DNA from 2 places in the Lentzea sp. NBC_00516 genome. Region 2 is predicted to be linked to the other one. Evidence: predicted binding sites of a transcription regulator. Region 2 holds the regulator's gene; the other holds the start of a gene.

Region 1 (5,978 bases), 930 kb from region 2:
ACGCGCTGACTCCAAGACCGGCACCATGCTCGCGCAGTGGCGCTACGACGGCGCGACCAACGGCGTCGGCCTGCCGCACTACAGCACGCGTTACACCCCGACCGGCAACTACGACTCGGGCCCCAGCGCGTACGACGGCGCCGGCAACGTGACCGACGTGATCCTGCGCGTTCCCGCGTCGGAACAAGGCTTCGCCGGCACCTACACGACGTCGACGAGCTACACCCGCACCGGCTTGCCGAAGACGCTGACGCTGCCGGCCAAGGGCGGCCTCCCCGGCGTCCCGATCACGACCACCTACAACAAATACGGCTTGCCGCAGAAGACCGAGGGCTACAACGTCTACGTCAGTTCGTCCAGCTATGGGCCCTTCGGTGAACCACTGAAGTACGTCCTCGGCGCCAACACCGCCGCGTCCGATCTGACCTTCAGCTACGACGCGCACACCCGTCGCCTGGTGCAGAGCAAGCTCTCCGGAGGCCAGGCGCCGCCACTGATCGACGAGACCAACTACAGCTACGACCACGCGGGCAATCTGCTCAAGCAGGTGAACAACCAGGGCACCGCCGGCACCCGCACACAATGCTTCACCTATGACGCGTTGCAGCGTCTGACCCAGGCCCGAACCTCGACCGACTCCTGTACGGCCGAGCCTGCCCAGACGAACCTGGGCAGCCTGGCGCCGTACTGGCAGTCGTGGACGTTCGACCCGACCGGTCTGCGCAAGACGCAGGTGAACCACGCCACCGTGGCAGGTCAGCAGGACAAGACCACGGCATACAACTACCCGGCCGCGGGCGCGGCGCGTCCGCACTCGCTGACCAGCACGTCGGACAACACCTCCTACACCTATGACGCATCAGGCAACACCAAGACCAAGACGCTGCCATCCGGTCAGCAAACGTTCGACTGGGACTACTCGAACAGGCTGAAGTCCGTCACCACGCAGGAAGGCGCGACCTCCTACGCCTACGACGCCGACGGCAACCAGTTGATCCGTCGTGACCCGGACAAGTCCACCTTGTTCCTGCCGATGCAGGAACTGGTGCGCAACAACCAGTCCGGCAACGTGACAGGCACCCGCTACTACTTGCACGGCGGTACGAAGGTCGGCATGCGGGTCGGCGGAGGCAACTTCAAGTTCGAGCTGTCCGACCTCCACAACACCGGCCAGGTGGTCGTCGACTCAGTCTCTCGCGAGGTCACCCGCCGCGCCATGGACCCGTACGGCAACGCGATCGGCGGCAACGTCGCCGGCCCGTGGCCGAATGGCAGAGGGTTCCTGGACAGACCGGTGTCCACCGTCACCGGACTGACCGACATCGGCGCCCGCAAGTACGACGCCGTGACCGGCCGCTTCATCTCGGTCGACCCGCTGCTCGACCTCACGGCACCGCAGACGTGGACCGGCTATACCTACGCGAACAACAACCCGACCACGTTCGCGGACCCGAGCGGCCTGTTCTGCGACGGCTGCGAGTACTCGGACAACCAGATCGGCAACCACCACGGTGTCGGGTGCTCGTACGACCCGACCGGTAGCTGCCGTTCACAGGAGGAAGTCGATCTGGGCTATCAGATCGAGACCGGGCAGAACGAGGACCCGGCGCTGCAGCCCACGCTGTTCGGTGTTCCGGTACCGACCTACTCGGTGATCAAGGCGATCAGACCTGCCGGACACGGGTACGGGCCAGGAGATACCTACACCCAGGCTGTGCACGACTGGGCCAGTGCCCGTTGTGTTCGACCCGGTGAGGCGGATCGCGACTTCTGCGCCGGTGCCAATGCCAGCGGGATGCTCGACCCGAAGAACCCGATGCTGCACAAGATCATTGGTGCTGTGGTCGTCGGCGGGATGGCGGCACTGGCGTGCATCGTGGCCTGCGTGCCGGTGTTGACGGCTGCCGCGGCGTTCAGTCCAGAAGCCGCTGTGATGACCAGCGCCATAATGTCAGCCGAGGCCATCGGTGGTAGTGCCGCGCTGGCAGGTGTGGGCGCAACCGCAGTTCTTGCCGAGGGGGCTTCACTCGGTGCTCTTCCAGGAACTGCCGGCGTGCAAATTGCCGGGCGCCTCAACCCAGGCCAGATGGCGGCGCTGTCTGCGGAGCACGGAGTCGAGTTCGCTCTAATCTACCGGCACGGGCCGAAGGAAGGCGGCAGAGGCGGCACCTACCACTTGTACTCAGGTCAAGCGAGGTCCGTGACCGTCCCGGTTGGGCCCGATGTGCAGTGGATCTATCACACACATCCAGGCGGTACGCCGTATGCTAGCTACGCCGACGTGGGGGCGTTGCAAAGCCTCAAGGCCGCAGGATCGCCGCAGCGGTCAAGTCAGGTCATACTTCCGTCGGGTGGCACCATCAGGTTCGGTGGAAAGTGGAGTCGTCAGGGTGAGTACAAACCTCTGTCAGGGCTGTGGTCATGAGTATTTCTGAGTATGCGTATCTTTGGTCATTGCCGCACGGGCGGTATTTCCTGGTTGGGTCCCGTGACACTGAGTACGGGTATTTGATCTGGGATTCGACTACAAGAACTGCTCTTCTGATCGAAGATGATGATCTGGCCGCCGAAGTTACGGCACAGATGGAGCAGCAGGGTGTTCTGGTAGTGGCGCGCATCACTGATGTGCCGGGTTGGTACGAGGGTTTGAAGTCGTAGACGGGCTTGATTAGCGTCGGCTGATCAGATCGCGGTGACCAGCGAGGATCTCTCGCTGGTCACCGCGACTGTTCTGTTCGCAGCGCGAACGTCGCTTGAGTCGCATCGCCTGGGCACCGTTGCGTTCCAGGTTTAAGTCTGCAAGACTCAAACCATGTTCACGACACCGCAGGCGCTGGAACTGGTGGAGCGCGCCACGACAGCCGAGTCGCTGTTCGGGCGCCGCACCACCGACCCGGACCTGCGCAAACAGGCACGGCGCCGGTACCACGCGCTCGCCTCGGTCCTGCACCCCGACGTGGTCGGACCGGACAACACGCGGGCGCACAGGGCGTCGGCGAACCTGACCCGCCTGCACCACGAGTGGACCCACAGCACGAGCGTCGAACTGAGGACCAGGACCGGCGTCTACCGCGTCGGCGAGCCGTTCGCGGTCGGCAGCATCGCCAACCTGTACGAGGCGGACGGGCCGCAAGTGGTCAAGGTGGTGCGCAACCCGGCTCTCAACCCGTTGCTGCACGGCGAATGGCACGCCCTGCGGGAGCTGGAGCGCTTCACCGACCGGAACCAGTGGTTGCGGCCCTATTACCCGCGGCTGCTCGACACGTCCGGTGATGTCGCCAAGGGCTCAAGGGCTTTCACGGTGCTGGACCCGCTCATCGACGGGTTCGTGACGCTCGCGGACATCAAAAGCGCTTTCCCGCACGGGCTGGACGGGCGCGACTACGCGTGGATGCATCGCAGGCTGCTCAAGGCGTTGGCCGGCGCGCATCAGATCGGGCTCGTGCACGGGGCTGTCACGGCCGAGAACGTCATGGTGCACCCGGAACAGCACGGGATCGTGCTGGCCGGCTGGTCGTTCGCCGTCGAGAACAACCAGCGACTCCTCGCGACCAGCAAAACCATCAGCTACCCACCGGAAGTGAGCGAAGGCAAGCCGGTGACGGCCGCGACGGACGTCCACATGGCACACACGCTGATGCTCGATCTCCTGGACCACAAGGAACATCGGCAACAGGCCTTCGCGCGAGGCTGCCTGCAGGAACGCCAGGGACGCAGGCCGGACGCCGCCGATCTGCTGGCCGAGTACGACGACCTGCTCGAAGAACTCTACGGCGCACGGGTTTTCCGCCCGTTCGCCCTTCCCGAAGGAGCATGATCATGGGACACGGCAAGTGGGATGACAACGCCTACGCGGCAGCCAAGACCTTCAGGGCTGCCAAGGGAATCGCGGACTTCGGCTACACCGCCTCGATCAAGGGGAACCCCGCGTCGAGCTGGAAGGCGGCGCCGAGCCTCGACCCGCTCAACGTCGAGCACCGCGAGTGCCGCGACTCACCCGACCACGCGGACTCGACGCCGATCGCGGTGCTGTTCGACGTGACCGGGTCGATGGGCGCCGTGCCGCGGATCATGCAGGGCAAGCTCGGCAAGTTGCACGGACTGTTGCAGCGCAAGGGATATCTCGCCGACCCGCAGCTGATGTTCGGCGGGATCGGGGACGCCGACAGCGATCGCGTTCCGCTGCAGGTCGGCCAGTTCGAGTCGGACAACCGCATGGACGAGCAGTTGCGGGACATCTTCCTCGAGGGCAACGGTGGCGGGCAGAAGAGCGAGTCGTACGAGCTGGCCGCGTACTTCGTCGCACGGCACGTGGTCACCGACGCGTGGCAGAAGCGGGGCAGGAAGGGCTATCTGTTCATCATCGGCGACGAGCTGAACAAGCGGCGGCTGGAAGCCAAGCACATCCGCCGGATCATCGGCGACGACGTCAAGCAGGACATCGACCCGGTGTCGGTGTACCGCGAGCTGGCTCTCAAATGGCACGTGTACTTCATCCTGCCCAACCAGTCGTCGTACTTCAACGACGACTCCATCGGTGAGCACTGGCGGACGATCCTCGGGCAGAACTTCCTCAAGCTCGACGATCCCGGCGCGGTGTGCGAGCTGATCGCCGCGACGATCGGCATGGAGGAACAGGTGGTCGATCTCGCCCAGGCCCTCGTGGACCTCGCCGAGATCGGGTCGGTCGCCGAGAGCAAGGCCGTCGGCAAGGCACTGGTCGCCGTCGGCGGCGCGGCACGCTCGATCACCGCCGCACCGCTGGGCATCGACGGCCCCGATGACGTGGCACTGAGCTGATGAACGACCACGTGATCGTCGTCGGGCTCGGGTTCGGCGACGAGGGCAAGGGGGCCACCGTCGACGCGCTGTGCGCCGACGGGTCGGTGTCCACCGTCGTGCGGTTCAACGGGGGAGCGCAGGCCGCGCACAACGTGATCGCCGACGGACGGCACCACACCTTCAGCCAGTTCGGGTCCGGCACGCTCGCGGGCGTGCCGACCCTGCTCTCCTGCCACGTGCTCGTCGAACCGATCGCGCTGGCGACCGAGTCACGCGAACTGGAGGCGCTGGGCGTCGCCGACCCGCTCTCGCTGATGTCGATCGACGCCCAAGCCCTGCTCACGACGCCGTTCCACGTTGCCGCGAACCGGGCCCGCGAGAACGCCAGGGGCAAGGACCGGCACGGCTCGTGCGGCAAGGGAATCGGCGAAACCGTCTGGTACGGGCTGCTGGAGGGGACGACCAGGGGAGTGGTCGTCGAGGGGCAGGAGGTCATCGGCGCGCCGGGTCAGGCCCCGGCCGTCGGTGACTGCCTCGACCCCACCACGTTGCGGCGCAAGCTGGACGCGCTCGCCCGGTTCTACGAGCCGCTGATCGGCGACGGCATCAGCGTGGACGAGCTGGTCATGCTCTACCGGTCGTTCGCGGACGTCGTCCGGATCACGACCGACGACGTCGGACGACTCGCGGACGCGGGACGGCTCGTCTTCGAGGGCTCACAGGGCGTTCTGCTGGACGAGACCTACGGCTTCCACCCGCACACGACCTGGTCCACCACCACGCCACGCAACGCGAAAGCGCTGCTCGGTGGCCGAAAAGCCCGCGTCATCGGCGTGACCAGGACCTACCAGACACGGCACGGCGCGGGCCCGCTGCCGACCGAGGACCAGGCCGTCCTCGACCGGTTCCCGGAGGCGCACAACGGCACCGGGGAGTTCCAGGGTGCCTGGCGGGCCGGTCACCTGGACGCGAAGCTGTTGCGCTACTCCGTCGATTGCTGTGGGGGTATCGACGGCTTGGCCGTGACGCACCTGGACGCTCGTGGCTTGAAGGTGGTTACGGGTTCGAGCCTGGACGACCTGCCCGATCCCGTGGCCTACCTGGAGGACCTGCTCGATGTCGACGTGCTCGTCACCGGCGCGGGGCCGGCCAGGGCGGACTACGTGGTGCGGGACAATCCACGACATGATCGAGTC
Region 2 (5,978 bases):
GCGACGCCGAGGCGTACCTGGGCGAAGAGATCACCGACGCGGTCATCACCGTCCCCGCCTACTTCGAGGACGCGCAGCGCCAGGCCACCAAGGAGGCCGGCCAGATCGCGGGTCTCAACGTGCTCCGCATCGTCAACGAGCCGACGTCGGCCGCTCTGGCCTACGGCCTCGACAAGGGCGAGAAGGAGCAGACCATCCTGGTCTTCGACCTCGGTGGCGGCACGTTCGACGTCTCGCTGCTCGAGCTCGGCGACGGCGTGGTCGAGGTCCGTGCGACCTCCGGTGACAACCACCTCGGTGGCGACGACTGGGACCAGCGCGTCGTCGACTGGCTGGTCGAGCGCTTCAAGCAGGCCAACGGCATCGACCTGACCAAGGACAAGATGGCCCTCCAGCGCATCCGTGAGGCTGCGGAGAAGGCCAAGATCGAGCTGTCGAGCTCCAACAACGCCTCGATCAACCTGCCGTACATCACGGTCGACGGCGACAAGAACCCGCTGTTCCTCGACGAGACGCTGTCTCGCGCCGAGTTCCAGCGCATCACGAACGACCTGCTCGAGCGCACCCGCGCGCCGTTCAACAACGTGATCAAGGACGCCGGCGTCTCCGTCGGCGACATCGACCACGTCGTGCTCGTCGGTGGCTCCACCCGCATGCCCGCCGTCGCGGAGCTCGTGAAGGAGCTGACCGGCGGCCGTGAGCCCAACAAGGGCGTGAACCCGGACGAGGTCGTCGCCGTCGGCGCCGCCCTGCAGGCCGGTGTCCTCAAGGGTGAGGTCAAGGACGTCCTGCTGCTCGACGTCACCCCGCTGTCTCTTGGCATCGAGACCAAGGGCGGCATCATGACCAAGCTGATCGAGCGCAACACCACGATCCCGACGAAGCGTTCCGAGACCTTCACGACGGCCGACGACAGCCAGCCGTCCGTGCAGATCCAGGTCTTCCAGGGCGAGCGCGAGATCGCGGCGCACAACAAGAAGCTCGGCATGTTCGAGCTGACCGGCCTGCCGCCCGCCCCCCGTGGCGTGCCGCAGATCGAGGTCACCTTCGACATCGACGCGAACGGCATCGTCCACGTGTCGGCGAAGGACCTGGGCACCGGCAAGGAGCAGTCGATGACGATCACCGGTGGCTCCGCGCTGCCGAAGGACGACATCGACCGCATGGTCAAGGACGCCGAGGCCCACGCGGAGGAGGACAAGCGCCGCCGCGAGGAGGCCGAGGTCCGCAACCAGGCCGAGACGCTGGTCTACCAGACGGAGAAGGTCGTCAAGGAGAACGACGACAAGCTCCCTGCCGAGATCAAGGACAAGGTCAACGCCGCGATCGCCGAGGCGACCGAGGCGCTCAAGGGCACCGACATCAACGCCATCAAGACGGCGGTCGAGAAGCTCGCGACCGAGTCCCAGGCCATCGGCCAGGCCATCTACGCCAACGCTCCGGGTGCTCCCGGTGCCGAGGCCCCTGGTGCTGACGCGCCGGGTGCCGCCGGTGCGGGCGCCGGTGCCGGTGCCAAGAAGGACGACGACGTCGTCGACGCCGAGATCGTGGACGAGGACGAGAAGAAGTGACCGAACCGAGGCATGCCGCCCCTGACGAGGAGCAGCCTCAGGTCGTCGTGAACGACCGGCACCGGATCGACCCCGAAACGGGTGAGGTCCGGCCGCCGGCCCACGTCGCCGAGGAAGAGGGCACTGCTCCGGCCGAACCTCTGGTCGCCGAGGTCGTGGACGAGGTGGCCGCCGAGCTGAAGACCCAGCTCGACGAGCGCACCGCCGACCTCCAGCGGCTCACCGCCGAGTACGCGAACTACCGCAAGCGGGTGGAACGCGACCGCGAAGCGGTGATCACCAACGCGAAGGCGTCCGTCGCCTCCGAACTGCTCTCGGTGCTGGACGACATCGAACGGGCCGCCGCGCACGGCGACCTGACCGGTGCGTTCAAGGCGGTCGCGGACAAGCTCGTGTCCACGCTCGCCAAGACCGGCCTGGAGCCGTTCGCGCACGACGGTGAGGCGTTCGACCCGTCGGTGCACGAGGCCGTGCAGCACAGCACGTCCCCGGACGTCGACGGCCCGACGGTCACCGCCGTCCTGCGTCGTGGCTACACCTTCGGCGACAAGCTCGTCCGGCCCGCGCTCGTCGCGGTGACCGACCACGAGCCCGCCGCGTCGTCCGAAGAAGCCTAGGGAGGAGGAGCCGTCCGGTGAGTCAGAGGGACTGGATCGAGAAGGACTTCTACCGCGAGCTGGGCGTCTCCTCCGAGGCGACAGCGGACGAGATCAAGAAGTCGTACCGCAAGCTCGCCCGCGAGCTGCACCCCGACGCGAACCCCGGTGACGCCAAGGCCGAGGCCCGCTTCAAGTCGGTCTCCGAGGCCTACGGCGTGCTGTCGGACCCGGCCAAGCGCAAGCAGTACGACGAGGCCCGCCGCCTGTTCGCGGGCGGCGGCGGCTTCCCGGGCTCCGGTGGCTTCGGCTCCGGCGGGTTCGACGTGAACGACCTGTTCGGCCGTGCCGCGCAGAACACCGGTGGCGGCGGCCTGGGCGACCTGCTCGGCGGCCTGTTCAACCGGCGTAGCGGCGCGACTCCCGGGTCGGCCACGCGTCCGCGTCGTGGTGAGGACGTCGAGACCGACGTCCGCATCGACTTCACCGAGGCGGTCAAGGGGGCGACGGTGCCGTTGCGCCTGTCGTCCCCCGCCGCCTGCACGACGTGCGGTGGTTCCGGCGCCAAGCCGGGCACCACGCCGCACACCTGCGCGACCTGCACGGGCTCCGGGCTCGTCACGCGGTCGCAGGGCGCGTTCGCGTTCAGCGAGCCGTGCCGCGACTGCCGTGGCACGGGCCGGATCATCGACGACCCGTGCCCCGAGTGCGGTGGCGACGGCGTCAGCACCCGCACCCGCACGCTGACCGTGCGGATCCCGTCGGGTGTCGACGACGGCCAGCGGATCCGCCTTGCGGGACAGGGCGAACCCGGCCGCAACGGCGGTCCGAACGGCGATCTGTTCGTGCGCGTGCACGTCAACCCGCACAGCGTGTTCGGCCGTCAGGGCAACGACCTGACGCTGACGGCGCCGATGACGTTCTCCGAGCTCGCTCTGGGATCGACGTTGACCGTGCCCACGCTGGACGGCAAGGTCTCCTTGAAGGTGCCTGCCGGCACCGCCTCCGGGCGGGTGCTTCGGGCACGGGGCAAGGGGATCACGAAGCGGGACGGGACCGCGGGGGATCTTCTGATCACCCTGGAGGTCGCGGTGCCGAACAACCTGTCGTCCGAGGCCCGCAAGGCGCTTGAGGCGTATGCCGACGTGACGCAGGACCACGATCCTCGAGGCGATCTGAACGCACTCCTTGAAGGGCGGTGAGTTCGGTGGGTTTTCCGTTCCCCCCAGGGACCGATGAGGACACGCCGTTCTTCGTGATCTCGGTGGCGGCCCAGCTGTCGGGCCTGCACGCCCAGACCCTGCGGTCCTACGACCGGCTGGGTTTGGTCTCGCCGGGCCGCACGAACGGCGGCGGCCGCCGCTACTCCATGCGCGACATCGTGTTGCTGCGCGAAGTCCAGCGCCTCTCGCAGGACGAGGGCGTGAACCTCGCGGGCATCAAGCGGATCATCGACCTGGAGAACCAGGTCGACGCTCTGCGGTCGCGGGTCGCCGAACTCCAGCAGGAACTCGCACAGGCGTTGGCGGTGGCCGATTCCACGGCCGCCGCCGTACACGCCTCCTACCGGCGTGACCTCGTGCCGATCCGGCAGGAGACCGCGCTGGTCGTGTGGAAACCCAAGCCGCGCAAGTGATCGAGCGCGTCTACGAGGTCTTCGCGACGCCGCGTCCCAGGGTGGTCGACTTCTGCGACCACTGCGTGGACGCGGCCGGTGTCGCGCCGTTCACCACCGTGCCGTTGCGCGAGCTGACTTCCAGCCAGGTCGAGAAGTTCTGGCTGAAGTCGGGCACGATCGGCGACGAGACCTTCGTGCGATACCTGCTTCCGCGCGTGCTGGAACTGATCGCACTCGGAGAGCTCGAAGCGGACTTCTTCTGGCTGCGCCTTGCGGCCGAGACTCACGCGAAGGGCGATCCGCGGGAGCGTTCGGCCGTGCAGGACTACTTCCTCGCGACGCCGATCGCACTGGCGGGACTCGTGCGCGAAGGTCCAGACGTTGGCCCGTTGACCATCTGGTTGCACCAGCCGGAAACCCTTGCCGTGCTTGAGGAATCCGCGCTGGCCGGACCGGACCCCGACGGTGTCCTGTCCGAAGCCCACCTGAAGCTCGAAGCTCAGCTCCGCTCGAAGTAGAACCCGGCCTCCAGGTCTTCCAGGAGGCCGGGTTCCTTCGGTTCCCAGCCCAGCAACGCCTTCGTGCGCGCACTCGACGTCGGCGCGTCCCGCGAGACCATGAACGCGAGCGGACCGAAGTGCTCCTGGGCGCGTTCCGCGGGGATGGCCTCGACGGGCACGTTCAGCTTCCTGCCGATGGCCTCGGCGATCTCCCGCATCGTCACGGCCTCCTCGGCGACGGCGTGCAGCACCGAGCCCGCGGGGGCCTTCTCCGCGGCCAGCCGGTAGAGCCTCGCCGCGTCCAGCGTGTGTCCGGCCGACCAGCGGTTCGTGCCGTCGCCGGGGTAGCCGGAAATCCCCGTGGCGCGGGCGGTCCTGACCAGGATCGGGATGAAGCCGGCCGTGTCCAGTGCACTGTGGACGGTCGGGGGCAGCACGACGACCGAGCCGCGGACGTCCTGGGCGTCGATGATCAGGTTGCGGGCGGCGCCGCGCGGGCCCTCGCTCGAGATCCGCTCCTCCTCGGTGGCGGTGCGGCCCAGGCCCGAGTACGCCAGCGTGCCGGCGGTGCCGATCAGCGCCTTGCCGGTGCCGGCGAGCTCGTCCAGGAACGCCTGGACGACGGCGAGATCGGCGTCGGAGGCGCCCTGGTAGTCGCCCGCGTACATCTCCTCGTGCTTGAACGCCAGGTGGATCACGGCGTCCGCCTCGGCCGCGCCCTTGCGCAGTCCGTCGAGGTCGTCCAGATCGCCGCGCCGCACGCCGGCGCCCTGGGCCTCGAGCTTGGCGGCGGACGCGTCCGAACGGGCCAGGCCGACGACCTCGTGGCCCGCGTTCAGCAGTTCTGGGACCAGTGCCGAGCCGACGTGGCCGCTGGCACCCGTGACGAAGACCTTCATGACACTTCCTTCAAGTGATGGGACTTGGTCTCATCAACCGTAGCAGAGTGATGGGACTAAGTCGCATCACTTAGGATGGGGGCATGGGTCGATGGGAGCCGGACGCGCGGGAGCGGTTGGTGCGCGCCGCACTCGACCTGTTCAGCGAGCAGGGGTACGAGAACACCGCCGTTGCGCAGATCGCCGAGCGCGCGGGCCTCACGAAGAGCACGTTCTTCCGGCACTTCCGGGACAAGCGCGAGGTGCTGTTCGGCGGCCAGGACGTGCTGGCGGACCTGATGACCGGCGCGATCGCCGCTGCGCCCGCTGACGCGAGGCCGCTGGAGGTGATCGAGGCGGCGCTGGTGGCGACGGCGGTGACGTTCACGGACGAACGCCGGGCGCACGGGCCGCAGCGGCTGGAGGTGATCGCGAGCAACGACGAGCTGCGCGAGCGGTCCGCGTTGAAGATGGTCGGGTTCGCCATCGCGATGACGGACGCGCTGAAGCAGCGCGGAGTGCCGGAACTCGACGCCGCCGTGGCCGCCGAGCTGGGCGTGCTGGCGTTCAACCGCGGCTACGAACGCTGGCTGGAGACCGGCGGGGACTTCGTGGAAGTCGCCCGCCGGACGCTCGGCGAGGTGCGTGAGGCCGTCGCCTCTCTAGAGGCTGCCGAGTAGTTCCCCGACCTCGGCGGCGATGCGGTCCAGCGCCTGGTCGTTGTCGTGGGCGGCGATCGCGCGGTCCATCCAGTTCGCGATCAACTGCATCTGCTCCGGCTTGAGTCCGCGCGTCGTGACGCCGGGGGTGCCGAG

The links. Region 2 encodes HspR, which represses chaperone genes until heat shock. Its sites were predicted from a motif close to ANNTTGAGTNNNNNNNACTCAANNT; they were not measured.
Region 1: a site for HspR is predicted at 2,788-2,812, ahead of OG205_RS38370 (adenylate cyclase). Genes of this name have one in related genera too.

Annotation. Positions count from the first base shown of each region.
Region 1 covers NZ_CP107840.1:8,290,940-8,296,917, forward strand. The annotation lists gene OG205_RS38365 (RHS repeat domain-containing protein) at 1-2,425, shown strand, start outside; gene OG205_RS38370 (adenylate cyclase) at 2,813-3,817, shown strand; gene OG205_RS38375 (hypothetical protein) at 3,820-4,800, shown strand; gene OG205_RS38380 (adenylosuccinate synthetase) at 4,800-5,978, shown strand, end outside; gene OG205_RS38385 (NUDIX hydrolase) at 5,968-5,978, shown strand, end outside.
Region 2 covers NZ_CP107840.1:7,356,767-7,362,744, forward strand. The annotation lists gene dnaK (molecular chaperone DnaK) at 1-1,571, shown strand, start outside; gene grpE (nucleotide exchange factor GrpE) at 1,568-2,188, shown strand; gene dnaJ (molecular chaperone DnaJ) at 2,206-3,369, shown strand; gene OG205_RS33635 (heat shock protein transcriptional repressor HspR) at 3,375-3,803, shown strand; gene OG205_RS33640 (hypothetical protein) at 3,800-4,303, shown strand; gene OG205_RS33645 (SDR family oxidoreductase) at 4,285-5,184, opposite strand; gene OG205_RS33650 (TetR/AcrR family transcriptional regulator) at 5,268-5,843, shown strand; gene glyA (serine hydroxymethyltransferase) at 5,826-5,978, opposite strand, start outside.